DNA from 3 places in the Kocuria sp. NBRC 114282 genome. Region 1 is predicted to be linked to each of the others. Evidence: riboswitches for the same ligand, from Rfam matches in the RefSeq annotation. Region 1 holds a riboswitch; each other region holds the start of a gene.
The links. A riboswitch is a leader RNA that binds a small molecule or an ion and turns the genes downstream of it on or off. The one in region 1 is predicted to bind S-adenosylmethionine.
Positions count from the first base shown of each region.

Region 2: it holds a riboswitch for S-adenosylmethionine, as region 1 does, so the genes downstream of both, metE (5-methyltetrahydropteroyltriglutamate--homocysteine S-methyltransferase) here and QSJ40_RS03575 (bifunctional o-acetylhomoserine/o-acetylserine sulfhydrylase) in region 1, are expected to answer to the same signal.
Region 3: it holds a riboswitch for S-adenosylmethionine, as region 1 does, so the genes downstream of both, QSJ40_RS09370 (O-acetylhomoserine aminocarboxypropyltransferase/cysteine synthase family protein) here and QSJ40_RS03575 (bifunctional o-acetylhomoserine/o-acetylserine sulfhydrylase) in region 1, are expected to answer to the same signal.

Region 1 is NZ_BSQO01000001.1:788,266-795,553, forward strand. It holds gene QSJ40_RS03565 (S9 family peptidase) at 1-1,801, opposite strand, end outside; gene QSJ40_RS03570 (CPBP family intramembrane glutamic endopeptidase) at 1,865-2,650, shown strand; SAM riboswitch class IV at 2,719-2,835, shown strand; gene QSJ40_RS03575 (bifunctional o-acetylhomoserine/o-acetylserine sulfhydrylase) at 2,903-4,264, shown strand; gene metX (homoserine O-acetyltransferase MetX) at 4,266-5,447, shown strand; gene QSJ40_RS03585 (DUF559 domain-containing protein) at 6,206-6,745, shown strand; gene QSJ40_RS03590 (alpha/beta hydrolase) at 6,908-7,288, shown strand, end outside.
Region 2 is NZ_BSQO01000001.1:189,152-196,439, reverse strand. It holds gene QSJ40_RS00940 (adenylosuccinate synthase) at 161-1,447, opposite strand; SAM riboswitch class I at 1,643-1,742, shown strand; gene metE (5-methyltetrahydropteroyltriglutamate--homocysteine S-methyltransferase) at 1,869-5,303, shown strand; gene QSJ40_RS00925 (DUF3151 domain-containing protein) at 5,413-5,832, opposite strand; gene glmS (glutamine--fructose-6-phosphate transaminase (isomerizing)) at 6,013-7,288, opposite strand, start outside.
Region 3 is NZ_BSQO01000004.1:189,104-196,391, reverse strand. It holds gene QSJ40_RS09385 (methylated-DNA--[protein]-cysteine S-methyltransferase) at 1-111, opposite strand, end outside; gene QSJ40_RS09380 (DUF4870 domain-containing protein) at 232-933, opposite strand; gene QSJ40_RS09375 (cystathionine gamma-synthase) at 1,150-2,331, opposite strand; gene QSJ40_RS09370 (O-acetylhomoserine aminocarboxypropyltransferase/cysteine synthase family protein) at 2,328-3,803, opposite strand; SAM riboswitch class IV at 3,853-3,962, opposite strand; gene QSJ40_RS09365 (acyltransferase family protein) at 3,997-5,403, opposite strand; gene QSJ40_RS09360 (hypothetical protein) at 5,758-6,204, shown strand; gene QSJ40_RS09355 (NAD-dependent epimerase/dehydratase family protein) at 6,441-7,288, shown strand, end outside.

The DNA of each region.
Region 1 (7,288 bases):
GCACCGCGGCCACCGCACCGCAGTACAGCTCGGGGGCCAGGTTCAGCACAGCGCCGACCAGGAGTCCGCCGGCCGAGCCGCCCATCAGCACGACCCGGTCGGCGTCGATGTCCGAGCGCGCGCCCAGGTGCCGGGTCGCCGCGACGACGTCTGTAAAGGTGCGCCGCTTGTGCTCCTTCTTGCCGGACTCGTACCACTGCCGCCCGAGCTCGCCGCCGCCGCGCACGTGGGCGATGGCCCAGACCGCACCGCGGTCCAGCAGCGAGATCCGCGAGTACGAGAACGACGGATCCATGCTGATCTCGTACGAGCCGTAGGCGTAGACCACCGCGGGTGCCGGCTGCGCGGCGTCCCGGCGGCGGATGAGGGTGATCGGGATCCGCGTGCCGTCCTCGGCCTGGGCCCAGTCGCGCTCCACGCTGTAGTCGGCAGCCGAGTAGTCGCCCAGCACCGGCTGCTCGCGGCGCAGGACCGGCTCGGGCAGCTCGGTCCCCGGCGCATCCAGGATGAGGTCGAAGACGCGCCGCGGGATCACGAAGGACTCGGCGGTGAAGCGCAGGACGGGGGAGTCCGGCTCAGCGGCGGTGAGGGAGACAGCCGTGAGCTCGCCGGGCACCTCGAGGACATGGGGCTCGGCCTGGCTCTCCGTGCCGAGTCCCTTCAGCGGCAGGATGCGCAGCCCCGGCAGGATGTCCTCACGGACCTCGAGAACCAGGTGATGCTGTGTGGCGGCGAAGCCCAGCACGCGCAGCCCCTCCCTGGGTGCCACGATGTCGATGCCGGGCGGGAATCCGTCGCCGGACAGTCCCGCCGGCTCGCCGGGCAGGTCCGACAGCTCGATCAGGCTCAGGCGTCCATCCGGAGCCTGGCGATCGTGCTGGAGCAGGACGACGTCCCGGCCGTCGATCCGCACGGGCTCCGCCGAGGCGAGAACGCCGGCCCCGCGCGGCACGACCACCTGTGGGGCCTGCTCGCCGGCCTCCTCGATGCGCAGGATCGAGACCTCGGAGTACTCGGAGCACCCGGTCTCGAGCACGAGCCAGCGTCGGTCCGAGGAGAGCTCGGCCCCCAGCCACAGGCCGGGGTCGTCCTCCTGGGCGATGGTGATGTCCTGCTCGAGCGGGGTCCCGAGCACGTGCCGGCGCAGGCGCCAGGGCCGCCAGGAGTCGTCGACCTCGGTGTAGAAGACGGCGTCTCCGGCGGGCGAGAGGAAGGCGCCGTAGGAGGTCTCGGGGATCTCGTCGTCGAGCGTCCGGTCGGCTGCGAAGTCGTGGACGCGCACCGTGAAGCGCTCATCCCCGGTGGTGTCCTCGGCCCAGGCCATCCGGGTGCCGTCGTGGGTGATGTCGAAGGCGCCCAGCGACCAGAACTCGTGCGGCTGCGCGCGGGCGTTGGCGTCCAGGAGGGTCTGCTCGCCGGGCAGGGACTGACCTGCCACGATCTGCGGCGGCTCCCACCCCTCCTCAGCAGCCGGGACGCGGCACTGCACCGAGTGCTCCCCGCCCTCCACGGTGCGCGTGAAGTACCACCAGTCGCCGCGCCGCCACGGCACCGACAGGTCCGTCTCCTGCACGCGGGTCCGGACCTCCTGGAAGAGCCGCTCGCGCAGCGGGGCCAGCCGGGCGGTGGCGGACTCGGCGTAGGCGGTCTCGGCCTCCAGATGCGCGATGACCTCCGGGGACTCCTTGTCCCGCAGCCACTCGTACGGGTCCAGGAAGGCATCGCCGTGGAACTCGCGGACGTGGTCGCGACGCACGGCCGACGGGGGAGCGAGCGGAAGATCCGAGTTCTGGGAGGTCATGGCGCCCATCGTAAGAACCGGCGCCGACAGCATAGGCCGCTGCCGTCGTGCCCCTGGCCCACAATGGAGCCCATGACCGAACAGCGCTCCCAGGCCCCAGCCCAGCCGTCGTTCGGCTCCCAGAGAGCCGATCTGTGGCTGCAGATCCTGCTCGTGCTGGGCGTCTCGCTGGGGGCCAGCGCCCTCTGGTCGCTCCTCGACCTCGCCGAGACGCTGTCCACCAGCTCGATCGCCGAGTCGAAGGCCTCCATGAACGCGGCGCAGAGCGGCTTCCCCCTGTTCGACGTCCTGCGCCGCAGCCTCGGGATCCTCTTGGCTCTGGTCCCGCCGCTGCTGGCGCTCTATCTGCTGGCGGGCTCGGCCGGTCAGCTGCGCGGGCTGCTGCACCGGATCGGCCTGGACCGCCGGGCCCCGCTGGCGGATCTGGGCCTGGGGACGCTGCTCTTCGCCGTCATGGGACTGGGCACCCTGGCGCTGTACCAGGCGGGCCGCCAGCTCGGGATCACCGCCGAGATCGTCACGAATGCGGGCGGGACCTCCTGGTGGGAGGTGATCCTGCTGCTGGCCTCGGCGCTGCGGCACTCGCTCGTGGAGGAGATCATCGTCGTCGTGTTCCTGGCCGATCGCCTGCTGCGCGTGGGATGGACGTGGCCGGCCGTGCTGATCGGCTCGGCCCTTCTGCGCGGCAGCTACCACCTGTACCAGGGCGTCGGTCCGGCGCTGGGCAACGTGGTGATGGGACTGGTGTTCCTGTGGCTCTACCGCCGCACCGGACGCGTGATGCCGCTGATCATCGCGCACTTCCTGCTGGACGCCGTGGGCTTCCTGGCCGGGCCCCTGCTGTTCTGACAGCGGCCGCCACAGGACGCCGCACGCGGGTTTGCGCCGGAGCCGCGCTCGTCCGAGAATGGAAGGCAGGTCACGAGAGCCAGCGACAAGCCCCAGCTAGCTGGCCGGCAACCCTCCTTCCGCGGTGGGGTGCCCTGGGTGAGGACCGGGCCGGTGCGCAGACGCGCACACGGCAAGCGCGGGTCACGGCACCCGGTCCGACGGGTGCGTCGGACCTCGGTCCGCGGCCCCGGAAGACAAGGAGTCGCCGACATGTCCGCACAGCAGCCCACCCCCTCCGCCCCGCAGGGCTGGAGCTTCGAGACCCGTCAGATCCACGCCGGCCAGGAGCCCGATCCCGTCACCGGCGCCCGCGCGCTGCCGATCCAGCAGACCACCTCGTACGTCTTCCCGGACGCCGAGACCGCAGCCGGTCGCTTCGGGCTGAGCCAGGTCGGGCCCATCTACACCCGACTGACCAACCCCACCACCGAGGTCGTCGAGAACCGCATCGCCTCCCTGGAGGGCGGGACCGCGGCTGTCATGGTCGCCTCCGGTCAGGCGGCCACCACCTACGCGATCCTCAACGTGGCCGGGGCCGGCGATCACATCGTGGCCAGCCCGTCGCTGTACGGAGGGTCGTTCAACCTGTTCAAGCACACGCTGTCCCGGCTCGGAATCGAGACCACGTTCGTCTCCGATCCGGACGATCCCCAGGCCTGGCGCGACGCCGTCCAGCTCAATACGAAGGCCTTCTACGCGGAGTCCATCCCGAACCCCCGCAACGACGTCCTGGACCTGGAGACGGTCTCCGCGATCGCCCACGAGTCCGAGGTCCCGCTGATGGTCGACAACACCATCGCGACCCCCTACCTGCTGCGGCCGTTCGAGCACGGCGCGGACGTGGTGATCCACTCCGCCACCAAGTTCCTCGGCGGGCACGGAACCTCGGTCGGCGGGTTCATCGTGGACTCCGGGCGCTTCGACTACACCCGCTATCCGGATCGCTTCCCGGGCTTCACGGAGCCGGACGAGTCCTATCACGGCCTCGTGTTCGGCGAGGTCTTCGGGGAGAACGGGCCGTTCGGGGCCAACGTGTCCTTCGCGTTCAAGATCCGCACCCAGCTGCTGCGCGACATGGGCGCTGCCATCTCCCCGTTCAACGCCTTCCTGATCGAGCAGGGCATCGAGACGCTGTCGCTGCGCATGGAGCGCCACGTCGCCAACGCTCAGACGGTCGCCACCTGGCTGGAGGCCCACGAGGGCGTCGAAGCCGTGTCCTACGCCGGGCTCGAGTCCTCTCCGTGGCACGAGCGTGCGCAGAAGTACGTCCCCGGCGGCGCAGGTTCGATCCTCGGCTTCGTGCTCGACGGCGGCTCGGAGGCCGGCCAGGCCTTCGTGGACGCGCTGAGCCTGCACTCGAACGTCGCGAACATCGGTGACGTCCGCTCGCTGGTCATCCACCCGGCCTCCACCACGCACGCTCAGCTCTCCCCGGAGGAGCAGCTGGCCGCCGGCGTCGCCCCGGGGTTCGTGCGCCTGTCCGTGGGACTGGAGCACATCGACGACATCCTCGCGGACCTGGAGCTCGGCTTCGCCGCGGTCAAGGCGCGCGGCGCAGGGGGAGCGGTCTGAGGTGACCGCCATCCAGGGCACGACCGCGCGCTCGCAGCAGCCCTTCCGCACCGAGGGGCTGCTGCGCCGCGCCCGCATCGGCGACCTCGGGCTGGAATCCGGGGCCGTGCTACCCGATGTCGAGCTGGCCTACGAGACCTGGGGCGAGCTCGACGACCGCGCCTCCAACGCGGTGCTCGTCCCGCATGCGCTGACCGGAGACACCCATGTCACGCGCGGACGGGTCGCCGAGGACGCCACCTCCTTCGACCGTGTCTCCGCCGAGGCACCGGGCTGGTGGGACGGACTGGTCGGGCCCGGGCGGGCGATCGACACCGACCGCTTCTTCGTGGTCGCCATCAACATGCTCGGGGGCTGCTACGGCTCCACGGGTCCGTCGACCCTGATCCCGGAGGGCAGCCCGCGGGCCGGTCTTCCGTGGGGATCGGACTTCCCCGCGGTGACGATCCGCGACTCGGTGCGCGCCGAGCAGCGCCTGGCCGAGCAGCTGGGCATCGCGTCCTGGCGGCTGGTCGTCGGCGGTTCCATGGGCGGTGCGCGGGCCCTCGAGTGGGCCGCCACGTTCCCCGAGCAGGTGCGCGCCTGTGCGGTGATCGCCTCGACCGCCGCCTCGAGCGCCGAGCAGATCGCATGGGGCCAGGCGCAGCGCCTGGCGATCCGCAACGACCCCGACTTCCGCGGCGGCGACTACTACGACGGCGTCATCCCCTCCGTGGGCCTCGGAATCGCACGGCGGATCGCGCACACCACCTACCGCGCGGCACCGGACCTCAACGCGCGCTTCGGCAATGCGGCGCAGGCCGGCGAGGATCCGGGGGCGCCGCTGCCGGGGCGCCGTCGGGGCCGGTATGCGATCGAGAGCTACCTGGATCATCAGGCCGCCAAGCTCGTGGGCCGCTTCGACGCCAACTCCTACCTGGTGCTCAACGACGCCCTCATGGGCCACGACGTCGGCCGCGGCCGCGGCGGCGTCAGGCAGGCGCTCGCGGCCACCACCTGCGACTGGCTCGTGGCCTCGGTCGACTCGGATCGGCTCTACCTGCCCTCGGAGTCCGAGGACCTCGCCCGGCTTCTGCCCGGCGACGTCCCCCACCGCACCATCCGCTCCGGCGCCGGGCACGACGGCTTCCTGATCGAGCACGAGCAGATCGGCGAGCTGGTCCGAGCCGCCTTCCTCTCCTGAGGGGGCCCTACCGAAGCGACGCATCGACCCTCCTCGCCGCCGAGGGGACCCATTCGTCACGATTCACGCCTGATTAGACGTCCGATGCGTCCCGTCGGCGATCCCGTGCGCCCTGTGCGTCCCCTCGGCGTACTGGGCGCACGAGATCCCCGGTCCACACGGAATCCCGGGCAACGCAGATCCGAAGTACGGAGTTCATGCCTCCACAGACGCCCTTTCGGGCACTGGACCGGGGCGACGACGGAGGGGAGTGGATCCGTTCGCATCGGTCGGCGCCGTGATCCGCTGCACTGTCTGCCATGCCGAGACCACGTCACAGTCCACCTGCCTGCCTGCAGGGCCGCGTCTTCACGACCGCCGAGGCTGAAGCGGCAGGCGTCGCGAAGCGTCATCTGTCGGGGAGGCAGTACTGCTCCTGGGGCAAGGGCCTGTGGTCCTGCGCCGATTCGCGCCCTGACCCCCGCACCAGATCCGGTCTGCTGAGGATCCTCCCGGCTCTGCAGCAGGAAGGCTGGGCAGCCAGCCACACGACGGCCGCCATCCTCCACGACTTCCGGCTCCCCGGCAGGCTCGGGCATGTCGGCGGCATCCATCTGTGCTCCTCGACAGGATCAAGGCCTCGAGGACGCGGCGTTGTCGGGCACCGGAGTCAGTTCCATGCCGAGGATCTCTGGACCGACGGATCGGTCCGCCTCACGTCCCCGGCCCGAACACTGCTGGACCTGGCCGCATCGACAGACGCTCGCGGTCGGCACGTCATGACTCACCAGCAGCTCGTGGCCGTCATCGACGGTGTGATCTGCGAGCACCGCACGGGCATCAGCCGGGGCGTGCCGGCGCTTCGCAGCCAGAGAGACCTCAGCACCGATCTCGAGCGGTTCGAGAGCCATCGCGGCGTCCGCAGGGTGCGCCAGGCCCTGCTGCGCGCGGTCGTCGGAGTGGACTCGCCGCTGGAGACCTATACGCGGCTCGTGCTGGAGGACCATCGCTTCACCGGGTGGGAGGCTGATCTCGAGATCCGATCCCCGGGTGGCCGTCGGGTCCACCCTGACCTCGCGGATCGCAGGCACCGGCTGGCCGTGCAGGTCGACGGTGCGGTCCACGAGGACCCCCGGCAGCGACTTCGGGATGTGGAGCGGCAGCGGGCTACGGAAGCGGCCGGGTGGACGGAGCTGCGTGTGGTGCACACGGATCTCGACGTCGTGGATCCGACGGATCCTGGATGCGAGCCGAGGATCGTCACCCTGGTGCGGGCACATCGGCAAGCGGTCCGGGCGCGGGAGCTCGCAGGGCCCTGACGAGCCGCCGCCCGAGTGCGAGATCTCGTGAAGGGACGCGTGCGACACGATTCAGGCGCGGGAAGACGTTCGTTGCGTCCCCTCAGCGGCAGTTCCTCCGCGCGGGAGCGAGAGGAGCGACGGAAGCGGGGCGTGCTGCGCGCGGATGCCATGATGGTCGGCATGAGCGAGAACCCCGTCGTGATGTGGAACCGTGACCCCGCCGAGTCCCCGGAGGCGCCCCTGCTGGTGCTCTTCCACGGCTTCGGCTCGAACGAGCAGGACCTCATGGGCCTGGTGCCGCAGCTGCCGCAGGATTTCGTAGTGGCCTCGGTGCGCGCCCCGCTGGCCCAGCCTCCCGGCTACAGCTGGTTCCCGCTCTACGACGAGGAGGCCTTCGGACCCGAGGCCATCCGCGCCGCGGTCGAGCCGCTCGTGGGGTGGCTGCGGGAGCAGGCCGAGGGGCGTCCGTCGACCACGCTGCTGGGGTTCTCCCAGGGCATGTCGATCGCCACGTCGCTGGTGCGGGCCATGCCGAGCGAGATCACTGCGGTCATCGGGCTG
Region 2 (7,288 bases), 600 kb from region 1:
CCAAGGGGTCTGCCAGATGCTATCCGACACGGCGGGCGAGCCCGGTCCGCGCGCGGGACGGTGACGCAGCGGATGGTGACAGATCGGCACCCCATCAGGGCTGATGGGGTGCCGATCTGTCACCATCCCGAGCGCCTGTCCTCGCACGGGCGAGGCGGCGTCAGTCGATCAGGTCGCGCAGCTCGATCGTGTTCTCGCGGCCCGGGCCCACGCCGATCGCGGAGAACCGGGTGCCGGACATGGACTCGAGGGTCAGGACGTAGTCGCGCGCATTGGCCGGCAGGTCCTCGAGGGTCTGGGCCTGCGAGATGTCCTCCGACCAGCCGGGGAACATCTCGTAGATCGGCTTGGCGTGGTGGAACTCGGTCTGCGTCATGGGCATCTCGTCGTGGCGCACGCCGTCGACGTCGTAGGCCACGCACACCGGGATCTCCTCGAGCCCGGTGAGGACGTCGAGCTTGGTCACGAAGTAGTCCGTGAAGCCGTTGATCCGCGAGGCGTGACGCGCCATCACGGCGTCGTACCAGCCGGTGCGGCGCGGGCGCCCGGTGTTCACGCCGAACTCGCCGCCCACGGTGCGCAGCCGCTCCCCGGACTCGTCGAACAGCTCGGTGGGGAACGGACCGGCACCCACGCGGGTCGTGTACGCCTTGATGATGCCGATCGAGCGGGTCAGGCGCGTGGGCCCGATGCCCGCGCCCACGCAAGCGCCGCCGGTGGTGGGGTTCGACGAGGTCACGAACGGGTACGTGCCGTGATCGACGTCCAGGAAGGTGGCCTGCCCGCCCTCGAGCAGGACGGTCTCGTCGCGGTCCAGGGCGTCGTTGAGCAGGCGCGTGGAGTCCACGATCATGGGCGCCATGCGCTCGGCGTAGCCCATGAAGTAGTCCACGATCTCGTCGTTCTCGAACGCGCGGCGGTTGTAGACCTTGAGCAGCAGCTCGTTCTTCTGCCGCAGGGCGCCCTCGATCTTCTGGCGCAGGATCGACTCGTCCAGGATGTCCTGCGCGCGCAGGCCCAGGCGCCCGATCTTGTCCATGTAGGCGGGCCCGATCCCGCGACCGGTGGTGCCGATCGCGCGCTTGCCCAGGAACCGCTCGGTGACCTGGTCGAGGGTCTGGTGGTACGGGGCCACCAGGTGCGCATTGGCCGAGACGCGCAGCTTGGAGGTGTCCGCGCCGCGGGCCTCGAGGCCGTCGATCTCCTCGAACAGCGCCTGCGGGTTGACCACCACGCCGTTGCCGATCACGGGGGTGGCCCGCGGGGAGAGGATGCCTGCGGGGAGCAGCTTGAGCTCGAACTTGTCGCCGCCCACCACCACGGTGTGCCCGGCGTTGTTGCCGCCGTTCGGCTTCACGACGTAGTCCGCGCGGCCGCCGAGGATGTCCGTGGCCTTGCCCTTGCCCTCATCGCCCCACTGGGCTCCGACGATCGAGATGGCTGGCATGCGACTGCTCTCCTGACTGGGCCCGCACGAGGTCTGGATGCTGCGCCACGCGCCTTGTGGAGGCCATGGTGGATCGCGCGCCACGGGCCGGGGGCGCGACGGTCCGGGGCGATCCTATCGCGCGCCCCTCCCTGGCGGCCGTGGCAGATCTCGGGGGTTGACAAGCAGGGCCGCCTGGGGTGGTATCTATCTCGCTATCTATCCAGAGCGACCGAGAGACCTGGCTCGTCGACGTCGCAGCAACCATCCCCGCGGATCTTGCGGGGACCGGTGCTCCCGCCAGGACCGATGGAGCGTCTTCTCAGACTTCCGTGGTCCACCGGACCCGTGCCTTTCCGCGCATCGTCAGCGCCGGCACGGGCCTCCGTGCGCACCCCGTGGTCTGCCCTCCATCGGGCATCCACGGAAAGGCGAACACGGAATGCCCGATCACCACCCCGCAGCACCGCGCTCGGATCGTCCCCCGGAGACGGGGGCGCCGTCGCACCGCAAGCCGGTGCCCGCGCTGTCCTACGAGCTCTACCCGCCGCGCAGCGCAGCCAGCACCGAGTCCCTCCTGCAGACCATCGAGGCCCTGGCGCCCACGGTGCCGGACTACGTCTCGGTCACCGCGGCGGTCGATCCGCAGCGCCGCGTCCAGTCCATGGCGCTGCTGTCCCACCTGATCTTCGAGACCCCGCTGCGCCCCCTAGCCCACGTGCTGTGCACGGGAGTCACGGAGACGCAGCTGCGCGAGCTGATCCACGAGCTGCTGGACCTGGGCGTGCGCGGCGTCCTGGCCCTGCGCGGGGACCGGGATCCGGCCGTCGAGCCCGGCCCTGAGGAGCTGCCCTTCGCCCGGCATCTGGTGGACCTGATCCGCTCGGTCGAGCGCGGCCGAGCCGCCCAGCTGTGCGCCGGCAACGTCTCGATCGGCGTGGCCGCCTATCCGATCAAGCACCCCGAGTCGACCTCCGTGCACCAGGACCTCGAGGTGCTACTGGCCAAGCAGCGCGCCGGCGCCGACTTCGCGATCACTCAGCTCTACCCCGAGGCCGACGACTACGCGGCCTTCGTGTCCCGGGCTCGTCGCGCCGGAGTGGAGCTGCCGATCATCCCCGGGATCATGCCGGTCACGAGCCTGCGCCGGTACCTGCGCATCTGCGACCTGGCCGGCCTGGAGCCGGACCCGCTGCTGGCCCACGAGCTCGAGACGGCCGACTCGGACGCCGAGCGCCACCGGATCGGCGTCCGCTCTGCCGTGCACAGCGCACGCGCTGCCTTGGATTCCGGGGCTCCCGGGCTGCACCTCTACACGTTCAACCAGCACGAGGCCGCCCTGGACGTCCTGGAGCAGCTCGATTTGCCCCGCCCCACCCCTTCAGCCGGACTCGCCGGCCTCATCCCCGCATCCCAGCCCGCCGACGGGCGCCCCATCCGCACCTATGAGGAGACCGCAGTGACCATCTCGAACGACGCCCAGCCCGCCGCCTTCCCGACCGCCACGATCCTGGGCTACCCCCGCATCGGCCCGAACCGCGAGCTCAAGCGCGCGCTCGAGTCGCACTGGGCCGGACGCAGCGACCTGGAGCAGCTCGAGTCCTCCGCCGCCGAGCTGCGTGCCTCCACCGCCGAGCGCCTCGAGGGGCTGGGCCTGGAGCAGGCCTCGGCCGTGCCCGGCTCCTACGCGCTCTACGACCACGTGCTCGACACCCTGATCGCCGTCGGCGCGGTGCCGACGCGCTTCGGCGACCTGCGCACCGAGGCCGGAACCGTGGACCGCTCCGGGGAGTTCGTGCTGGCCCGCGGCGACGACGCCCGGCAGCCGCTCGAGATGACCAAGTGGTTCGACACCAACTACCACTACCTGGTGCCCGAGATCGGCGCGCAGACGCAGTTCGCCGCAGCGCCCGGCCGCCTGCTGGAGCAGCTGGCCGAGGCCTCCGAGCAGGGCCGGAGCCTGCGCCCCGTGCTCGTGGGCCCGGTGACCTTCCTGGCCCTGGCCAAGGACGACGGCACCGCAGCCGAGCCCATCGAGCCCCTGGATCGTCTCGAGGAGCTGCTGCCGGTCTACGGCGAGATCCTCGCAGCACTCAAGGATGCCGGCGCCGAGTGGGTGCAGATCGACGAGCCCGCCCTGGTCGCGGACCACTCCCGCCTCTCGCAGCAGGACCTGCGCGCGGCGATCGAGCGCGCGGCCGGATACCTGGGCGGGCTCGACGAGCGCCCCCAGCTGCTGCTCACCTCCCCCTACGGCGATGCGGGCGAGCTGCTCGGCGCGCTGACCGGCTCGGGTGCCGAGGCCGTGCACGTGGACCTCGTCCGCGGCGGTCTCACCGACGACCAGCTCGGCCTGTTCACTTCGGCAGACGCCCCGGTGCTCGTGGCCGGAGTCGTCAACGGGCGCAACGTCTGGCGCACCGACCTCTCCGCCGCACTCAAGCGGCTCGAGGGCTTCCGCGACGCAGGCGCCCGGGTCTCCGTGGCCACGTCGAACTCGCTGATCCACGTCCCGCACACCCTCGAGGCCGAGCCCGAGCTCGACTCCGAGATCCGGTCCTGGCTGGCCTTCGCCGACGAGAAGGTCCGCGAGGTCGCCGTCCTGGCACGCGGGCTCGCCGAGGGCCGCGGGGCCGTGGCCGCCGAGCTGCAGGAGGCCGACGAGGCCCGCCGCACCCGCGCTGCGGCCCCGGGTGTGCGCATCGACGAGGTCCGCGGCCGCACTGCCTCCCTCACCGAGGCCGACTCGCAGCGCGGCACCGCCGAGCAGCGTCGCGCAGCCCAGGCGGAGCGCTCGTTCGGCAGCGGCCGCCTTCCAGTGCTGCCCACCACCACGATCGGGTCCTTCCCCCAGACCGGGGAGGTCCGCCGCGCCCGCGCCGATCACCGCGCCGGACGGATCGACGACGCCGCCTACGACGGCTTCCTGCGCGAGGAGATCTCCCGGGTCATCGCCCTGCAGGACGAGCTCGGCCTGGACGTGCTGGTGCACGGCGAGCCGGAGCGCAACGACATGGTCCAGTACTTCGCCGAGCACTTCGACGGCTTCGCGACGACGGCCAACGGCTGGGTGCAGTCCTACGGCTCCCGAGCCACGCGTCCGTCGATCCTGTGGGGCGATGTCTCGCGCGAGGGCGAGGGGCTGCGCGGCGAGGCCTTCACGGTCCCGTGGATCACCTGGGCGCAGCAGCAGACCGACAAGCCGGTCAAGGGCATGCTCACCGGACCCGTCACCATCCTGGCCTGGTCGTTCGTGCGCGACGACCAGCCACTGGCCGAGACCGCCGATCAGGTGGCCCTGGCCCTGCGCGATGAGATCGCCGACCTCGAGGATGCCGGCATCGGCATCATCCAGGTCGACGAGCCGGCCCTGCGCGAGCTGCTGCCCCTGCGCCGAGCCGATCGCAGCGCCTACCTGGACTGGTCGGTCGAGTCCTTCCGCCGGGCGACCTCCTCGGTCGACGACGCCACGCAGATCCACACGCACCTGTGCTACTCGGAGTTCGGCGAGGTCATCGCCGGCGTAGACGCGCTGAACGCCGATGTCACGAGCATCGAGGCGGCCCGTTCGCGCATGGAGGTGCTGGCCGACGTCCGCGCGGTCGGCTTCGAGCGCGGGCTCGGCCCCGGCGTGTGGGACATCCACTCCCCGCGCGTGCCCAGCACCGACGAGATCGAGTCGCTGCTCATCCAGGCACTCGAGCACGTCAGCTCCGAGCTGCTGTGGGTCAACCCCGACTGCGGCTTGAAGACCCGCGGCTACGACGAGACCCGCACCTCGCTCGAGCACCTGGTCGAGGCCACTGCCCGCGTGCGCGAGAGCCTGGCGGCCAGTCAGGCCGCCTCCGTCGAGACGGCTGAGGCCTCCGAGGTCTGATCAGCCGTCCGGGCCTTCGCTGCTCGGCGACGACGGACGGCGCGGCCGCACCCCTGTTGCAGGGAGTGCGGCCGCGCCGTTCGCCATCAGGCCGTCGCCGGGGTCGACGTCAGCTCTGGAGCTGCTCGGCCGCCGTCGGGTCGGAGTCGTTGAGGAGCTTCTGGATGCGCTGGGCCTCGTCGAGCTCGCCGATGGCCGCTGCCGCCTGGCCCAGAGCTGACAGAGCGCGCAGGAAGCCGCGGTTGGGCGCGTGGCTGTACGGCACCGGGCCGTGGCCCTTCCAGCCGCTGGCGCGCAGGGCGTCGAGACCGCGGTGGTAGCCCACTCGGGCGTAGGCGTAGCCCTCGAGCGTCCGGCCGTCGGCCAGCGCCTCCTCGGCCAGGATCGCCCAGGGCAATTGCTCCTTGGGGAAGGCCGGCGCCAGGTCCTCGGCCTCGTCGCCGGCGTCGAAGCGCGCGACCATCTCCGCGTTCTCCTGCAGCAGGGTGGGATCGGGCTCGCCCAGCAGGTTCTTGCCGATGCTCGACATCGGTGCTCCTCTCGTCGTGCGTGCCCCGGGCTCCCCGGGACGCTCTGCTCCCAGCCTAGGCGTGGTGGCACCACGCCCGCTCGGCCGCTGAGATCATGCTTCCGTGCGGCCCGGCATCCCCTGAAGAGCAGGGGATGCCGGGCCGCAGCGCGGGTTGCGCGGATCAGGCCGCGCGAGAGGTCACTCGACCGTGACGGACTTGGCCAGGTTGCGCGGCTGGTCGACGTCGTAGCCCTTGGCCTCGGCCATGGCGGAGGCGAAGATCTGCAGCGGCACGGTGGCCAGCAGCGGCTGGAGCAGCGTGGGCGACTGCGGGATGCGGATCACGTGGTTGGCGTAGTCCTCGACCGAGGTGTCGCCCTCCTCCGCGATCACGATGGTCTCGGCACCGCGGGCGCGGATCTCCTGGATATTGGAGACGACCTTGGAGTGCAGCGAGTCGCGGCCGCGCGGGGACGGCACGATCACGAAGACCTTCTGGCCCGGCTCGATCAGGGCGATCGGACCGTGCTTCAGCTCGCCGGCGGCGAAGCCCTCGGCGTGGATGTAGGCGATCTCCTTGAGCTTGAGCGCGCCCTCCATGGCCACCGGGAAGCCGACGTGGCGGCCCAGGAACAGCACCGAGGTGGTCTCCGCGAAGTCCTTGCCGAGCTGGCGGATCTGGGACTCGTCGTCGATGACGGCCTGGACCTTCTCCGGCATGGCCTGGAGCTCCTCCAGGACGTCCTGGATCTCGTCGGCGAACATGTTGCCGCGCAGCTGCGCCAGGTACAGGCCCAGCAGGTAGGCGGCGGTGATCTGCGCCAGGAACGCCTTGGTGGAGGCGACCGCGATCTCCGGGCCGGCGTGCGTGTACAGCGAGGCGTCCGCCGCACGCGGGATGGAGGATCCGTTGGTGTTGCAGATCGCCAGGACCTTGGCGCCCTGCTCCGAGGCGTGGCGCATGGCCATGAGGGTGTCCATGGTCTCGCCGGACTGCGACAGCGCGACGACCAGGGTCTTCTCGTTGACGATGGGGTCGCGGTAGCGGAACTCGTGCGCGAGCTCGACCTCGGTGGGGATGCGGCACCAGTGCTCGATCGCGTAGCGGGCGACCTGGCCGGCGTAGGCGGCGGTGCCGCAGGCGATCACGACGATCTTGTCGACGGAGCGCAGGACGGACTCGTCGATGCGCAGCTCGTCCAGGGTCAGCTTGCCGTTCTCGTCCAGGCGGCCCAGAAGGGTGTCGCGCACGGCGGCGGGCTGGTCGTGGATCTCCTTGTCCATGAAGGACGGGAAGCCGCCCTTCTCCGCGGCCTCGGCGGACCACTGGACCTCGAAGGGCTTGCCCTCGGAGGGGGCGCCGTCGAAGTCGGTGATCTCGAAGCCCTCGGGGGTGACCGTGACGATCTGGCGGTCCTCCATCTCGACGGCGGACTTGGTGTGATCGATGAAGCCCGAGACGTCGGAGCCCAGG
Region 3 (7,288 bases), on a different contig from region 1:
CCAGCGGTGCATGCGCGCCACGGGCTCCGGCAGCTCCATGCCGCGCGGAGGCGCAGGAGTCGGCTCGGGGATTCGTCGGGCGGCGCGCCCGGAGGTATCGAAGTCGCTCATGCGCACCATGGTGCGGCCATGTCCCCGCACGCGCAACGGCCGGGCCCTCCGCAGCGGAGGGCCCGGCCGTCGTCGTGGAATTCCGGCCGCCGTGCACGACGGGTGCCGGAGGATCCGGTCTCAGCTGAGGATCGGGATCTGCATGGGGTACTTGTACGCCAGGCCCTTGTTCGCCTGCATGGCGCCGAGGACGGCGAACACGATCGACAGGATGCCCAGGACGGGAAGCAGGAAGAGGGCCAGGCCGAGGGTGGGAATGGCCAGGATCCAGATCACGACGTTGAGCGCGAACACGATGACGTTGAAGTTGAAGGCGCCCGCGGAGGCATTGCGCACCAGCGGGTCGCGGTCCTTGAAGATGAACCAGATGATCAGCGGTGCTGCGAATCCGATCCAGCCGGCCGAGAACAGGAACAGCACCGGAGCTGCGATGTGGGAGATCATCGCCCAGGTCCGGGCGTCCGAGGGGCTCAGCGGCTGGCCGCCCTGCTGGAAGGTGGCCTGCCCGTAGTTGCCCTGGGCCGTGTACTGCTGTCCGCCGCCCTGCGGCTGGTCGTAGGCGCCCTGGCCTCCGTAGTCCGGATGCTGGCGCTGCTGCCCGGCTCCGGGGCAGCTGTAGCCCGGCTGCCCGTAGCCCTGCTGCGCGCCGGGGTCTCCGGAGGGCTGGCTGCCCGGCTGGCTCTGATTCGGGCCCCACGACGGCTGCCCGGACTGCTGGCGGTCGCGGCCCTGCCCGAACGAGGGGGCCTCGTGCTGCTGTCCGCCCGGGGCGTTGCGGCCGTCCGATCCGGAGGCCGGGTTCTGGGGATCCTGCGAGCTCATGAAGGCTCCTTCATATGGCGCTTGCATGGGGACCCGCGCGACGGCCGAGCCGAACGCGACGAGGCTGCTGCCCCCAGTGTAGGCAGAGCCCTGCAATCGCCGTCAGGTGACGGCGGTTGCAGGGCTCTGCCGGAGCCGGGGAGGCCGCCGCGTCAGCCGCAGTGCCGGATGAGCGCGCCGCCTGTCAGTCGCCGAGCCGGGCGAGCGCAGCGCCCGTCAGGCACCGAAGGCACGCTCCAGGTCCTCGAGGTGGTCGTCGAGGTCCTCGATCCCGACGGAGAGCCGGACCAGATCCACCGGCACCGCCAGCGGCGTGCCGGCCACGGATCCGTGCGTCATCTCGGAGGGCCAGCAGATCAGCGATTCGACCCCGCCGAGGGAGACCGAGAGCTTGTACATCTTCGTGGACTCCGCGAAGCGCCGGGCCGCAGCCTCTCCGCCGTGCACGCGGAAGGAGACCATGCCACCGAAGCCGTCCATCTGCCGTGCGGCCAGCTCGTGGCCGGGGTGCTCGGGCAGTCCGGGGTAGAGCACCTGCGCCACCTCTGGGCGCCCGATGAGCCACTCGGCGATCCGGCCTGCGGTCTCCTGATGGCGCTGCATGCGCAGCGACAGGGTCTTCAGCCCGCGCGCGGCCAGGAAGCAGTCCTGGGGCCCGGCGACCGCCCCGCCGGCGAACTGCTGGAAGCCCACGAGCTCGGCCAGCGTTCCTCCGGGCGAGAAGCCGCCCACGGCCTCGACCTCCCAGGCCCGGTCCGAGACGACGACCGCCCCGCCCAGCACGTCCGAGTGCCCGCCGATGTACTTGGTGGTGGAGTGCACGACGACGTCGGCGCCGAACTCCAGCGGACGCTGAAGGTACGGCGAGGCGAAGGTGCTGTCCACGATCAGCAGCGCCCCGGCATCCTGGGCGATCTGGGCGATGCCCGTCAGATCGGCGATGCCCAGCAGCGGATTCGTGGGGGTCTCGACCCAGATCACCCGCGTGCCCGCCTCCACAGCCCCGCGGACCGCATCGAGCGAGGTGACGTCCACCGGCGTGTGCCGGATCTGCCAGGGAGCCAGGACCCTGGTGATGAGCCGGTTGGTGCCCCCGTAGCCGTCGGCGCCCAGGACCACATGGTCTCCGGGGCGCAGCACCGAGCGCAGCAGCGCATCCTCCGCCGCGATCCCGGAGGCGAACGCGAAGGCCCGCTGCCCGCCCTCGAGCGCGCACAGCTGCTCCTCGAAGGCATTGCGGGTGGGATTGGAGCCGCGGGAGTACTCGTGGCCGTCGCGCAGGACGTTGATGCCGTCCTGGACGAAGGTGGAGGTCTGGTAGACCGGCGGGATGACCGCACCGGTCAGCCGGTCCGGCTCCTGGCCGGCGTGGACGGCGCGCGTGGTGAACCCGCTCATGCCTGCACCTCCTGGCGCTGGTCGCGGCGCGCGCCGCTCGGCTCGTCCTCGGAGCGCACCGGGGCGCCGTCCGTCGACGATCCCGGGGCACCTTCTGCGGCCGGGATCTCAGCGCCGCGCGCGGCCTCGACGCGCAGCAGCTCATCGAGCGAGGACTGCAGATCGGCGATCAGGTCGTCGACCGCCTCCAGCCCGATCGACAGCCGCAGGGTCTGCCAGCTGATCCCGCCGGCCAGTCGCTGCTCCTCCGAGAGACGGCAGTGGGTCATGGCCGCGGGATGGTTGATCAGCGAGCGGACGTCGCCGATGTTGGCCACCAGCTTGAAAAGCCGCAGGGAGTCGACGAATCCGGCCACTGCGGCATCCGAGCACTCCAGCTCGAAGCCGAAGACCGACCCGACGCCCTGGGGGAAGTCGCGCTCGGCGATCTCCCGATCGGCGGAGCCCTCGATCAGGGGGTGGTGCACGCAGCGCACCGCCGGATGCGTGCTCAGGAACTCGGCGATGCGAGCGGCGCTGTCCGAGTGGCGGCGCATGCGCAGGTCCAGCGTCTCGAGGCCCTGGATGATCTGGGAGGCGTTGAACGGCGAGAGCGTCAGACCCAGGTCGTGCACGAACTTGGCCCGGCACAGATGCAGGAACGGCGAGCCGCCGCGCAGCTTCTCGCACAGGCTGATCCCGCCCCAGCGCGCTCGCGGCTCGGTGAACTGCGGCCAGCGAGCGGCCTCGGCCTCCCAGTCGAAGCGACCGGAGTCGATCACGACGCCGGCCAGCGACGTCCCGTGCCCGCCGAAGAACTTGGTGGCCGAATGCACCACGATGTCCGCCCCGTGCTCGAAGGGCCGGTACAGGATCGGCGTGGCCAGGGTCGAGTCGACGATCACCGGGATCCCCCGCTCATGGGCGATACGGGAGATCGCGTCCAGATCCGCCAGCGTGGCCAGCGGGTTGCCGATGGACTCGAGGAAGAAGCCCCGAGTGTCCTCCGTGATCGCCTCCGACCAGGCCGAGGGGTCAGCGGGATCGACGTAGGTGACGGTCGCGCCGAGATCGGCCAGCGTGTCACCGAGCAGGTCGACGGTGCCGCCGTAGATCTTCTCCGAGACCACCAGGTGCTTGCCGGGGCCCGTGCTGATCAGCGCGAGCAGGGCCGCGGCGACGGCGGACTGCCCCGAGCCCATGGCCACGGCCCCCACTCCGCCCTCGAGATCGGCGACCTTCTGCTCCAGGACGGCGACCGTGGGGTTGCCCGTGCGGGAGTAGGTGAAGCCCGGGGTGGTCTGGGCGAACATGGCGGCGGCAGCCGCGTGGTCCGGGAACTCGAAGGCCGAGGACTGGTAGATCGGCACCGGCAGCGTGGCCTGGACGGGGGCGGCAGGGGCGCCCGGATCGGATCCTGTCCGGCCGGCGTGGATCTGGCGTGTGGCCAGCGAGGTCGAGCTCTTGAGCTCGTCGCAGGGCGAGGACGTCATGAGAGGTGTCTTCCGTGACGGGGTGCTCTTGACCTGCACGTCCCGCCGGAGCTTGTTCGTGCGCTGCGTCAGGTGCAGGCCGCTTCGTCATCCGAACCACCCTTGAACATGGGGTTGGTGCACAGCCAAGTCGGAGCTTGGCAGCTGTGTCTCGTGAAGCCGGTCCGATACTAGCACCCCACCGATCGAGCCGTCAGGACCTCCGTGCGGGCGGGACCAGCAGCAGGACCGCCGCGACCATGGCCGCCGCGCCGCCGAGGGCCAGCGGGATGCCGAGCAGGAAGCGGACCTCCAGCACGGCTGCGGAGAAGACGAGGACGGCCGCTGCGAGGATGCGGACCCACGCCCGTCCGTCCGGCGATGAGGAGCGATCGGGACTCGAAGCTCGCAGCGGCGCGGATCCGTCGGCTCGGGGCGCGGTCGGGGGCCGCTCACCCGAGGGCGATCCTCCGGCTGCGGGCCCCTCCGGTTCGGGCTCGCGGGCGACGATCCGCCCCGCCACGGCCTCCAGGACGCCCAGCGGACGCACGACCAGCAGGACCATCGCCCAGCACAGCAGCCCGATCGGCAGGCGCCACAGCCACCACTGCGCCGAGCCGGGCACCGGATCCGGGCCGCCGAGCAGCCACCACACCGCCATCACGGCCACGATCACCGGCAGGTGCCACAGGTACAGGGTCGTGGCCCGCGAGCCGACGACCCAGGCGACGGCCTGCGCGGGACGCCATCGCATGAGCCGCTCGAGAGCCGGCGAGCACAGCTGCAGGACGCAGGCCTGAGCCGCGCCGAGGGCGATCATGCACAGCGTGGGCGGGTTCAGGGCCGACAGTCCGTCCGCACTCCACCAGGGCAGGCTCGTCAGGCAGAGCATCACCAGGACCGACAGGGCCGTGATCCCGAGCAGTCTTCCTGCCGAGGCACGAGCGAAGGATCCGTCGTGGCGGAAGAAGCCGATCTGATGGATCGCCAGCCAGACCGGGGCGAAGCCGAGCAGGCCCCACCACGGCTGCTCCGCGGCGATGCGCAGCACCTCGATCGCAGCGCTGAGCCCCACCAGCGCAGCCAGGGTGAGGACGGGCCGGCGATCGTGCAGCCCGTGCAGCAGCGGCACACCGACCAGGCACGCGTTGTAGGCGCCCACGAACCACAAGTGCATCCCGAGCCCCTGCAGCGCCATCGAGGCCCAGTCGGCGGGCATCCCCACGAGCGTCGCGAGGGCGCCGGCCAGCGCCAGGGCGACCCACACAGCGCTCGCCGGCACGACCAGGCGCAGCAGCCGGGCGCGCACCCAGGCCGGCCCGCGGACGCCCTCCGCCGACTGGCGCGACCACGAGATCGCCGAGGCGCACCCTCCCACCACGAAGAACAGCGGCATGACCTGCACGAGCCATGACACCGGGGCGTACCAGGAGGCCTCCGTGGGTGCCATGACGCTGCGCAGCGCGCCCGTGCTCGGATCCGTCGTGAGCGTGACCAGCAGAATGTGGAGCACGACCACGGCGATCAGGCAGGCGACCCGAGCAGCATCCAGCGCGAGATCGCGCTGCGCAGGGATGGTCTGCGCAGCGCGCCGGCCGCGGGAGGTGCTCAGCTTCGTCACGTCTCCGATCGTCACACGGCGGCGGCATCGCAGGGGGCGCGGCGGGTGCCCGGGAGCGCAGCAGCGCGATTGTGACGTCAGAGCGTCTTCTTCCGCAGGTCAGGGGCATCGGATGGCCCCAAGGCCTTCTGCAGGAAGGCCTCCGCTGTTACGGTTACCCAAGAGTCATTTAGATATGGCGGATCGGGCATGAATCCGCCTGGATCCGCGCTGTGGCAGGGCTGAGAGACAGCTCCGCTTCCCCCGGTGGGTCTGTACGCGGCACAGCGGATCGCCTAATCTGGACTCGGGTCGCACCACGATGACGTCGGAGACCCTTCCCCCGCAATTCCGACGATCAGCGCAGGAGCAGCAGTGACTGTCACGAGCACCAGACTGGGCCGGCTGGGACCTCCCCAGCACCACAAGACGCCCCGCTCCCCCATGTGCCATGAGTGCACCACCGATCTCTACCTCAAGTTCCGGGTCTTCCTGCCCTCCACCCGCAAGCGCAGCCGCGTCCCGGGGCTGCGCCGGATCATGGGCCGCGTGCTGCGCTGCGCGGTCCGCTCCGGCGGACGCGTCGAGTACTTCTGCCAGAAGTGCGGCACGCAGCAGCGCCACCTCATCCCGGAGGGCTGGGAGCCCACCTCCAAGGGCCTGACCCCGTGCGACGTCCAGGACCTGGCCTCGGTGTTCATCGCCCCAGGCGAGTCCCTGCCCACGGAAGAGGTCCGCCAGCAGCTCCTGGGCCCGGAGCCCGCACCGGCCGCCCGAGCGGAGAAGACCCTGAGCCTCCGAGAGAGCCGGCTCCCGGCCTGATCCGGCCCGCGCCGGAGCCGTCGCTCTGCGCACCCGTCGGAGGCAGATGACACAATCAGGAGGTCCCCCTCCCGCGGGCAGCTCGGGCGCACCAGCCCTCGCATGCCGCTCGTTCACCGTCGGTTCATTCCGGGGTTGCAGGGTGGACGACGACCTTCTACAGCACCAGCCCGCTCGGCTCGGCGTCGTGATCCTTCCGATCCCCGCGCCGAGAGGCGCACGGAAACGGAGATGACGTGAAGATTGCGATCCTCGGCGGCGACGGATTCTGCGGCTGGCCTGCCGCCCTGCACCTCTCGGAGAGAGGTCACGACGTCATCACCGTGGACAACATGTCGCGCCGTCGGATCGACGACGAGCTCGGCGCGCAGTCGCTGACCCCGATCCGCCCGCTCGTCGAGCGCCTGCGCGCCTGGACCGAGGTCTCCGGCAAGGTCATCGAGCACCGCCACCTCGATGTCGCCGAGGACTACGAGGGCCTGCTGCAGCTGATCAGCGAGGACCAGCCGGACGCCGTCGTGCACTTCGCCGAGCAGCGCGCGGCGCCGTACTCCATGAAGAGCTCGCGCACCAAGCGCTACACCGTGGACAACAACGTGTCGGCCACGCACAACCTGCTCGCGGCGATCGTCGAGTCCGAGCGCGACGTCCACGTGGTCCACCTGGGCACCATGGGCGTCTACGGCTACGGCACCGCCGGGATGAAGATCCCCGAGGGCTACCTGGATGTAGAGATCCCGCACGAGGAGCAGGAGCCGATCCAGCAGCAGATCCTGTACCCGACCAACCCGGGCTCGATCTACCACATGACCAAGTCGCTGGATCAGCTGCTCTTCGCGTTCTACGCCAAGAACGACCAGCTGCGGATCACCGACCTGCACCAGGGCATCATCTGGGGCACCACGACCGCCGAGACCCAGCGCGACGAGCGGCTGATCAACCGCTTCGACTACGACGGCGACTACGGCACGGTGCTCAACCGCTTCCTCATGCAGGCGGCGGTGGGCTACCCGCTGACGGTCCACGGCACCGGCGGGCAGACCCGCGCGTTCATCCACGTCCAGGACATGGTGCGCTGCGTCGA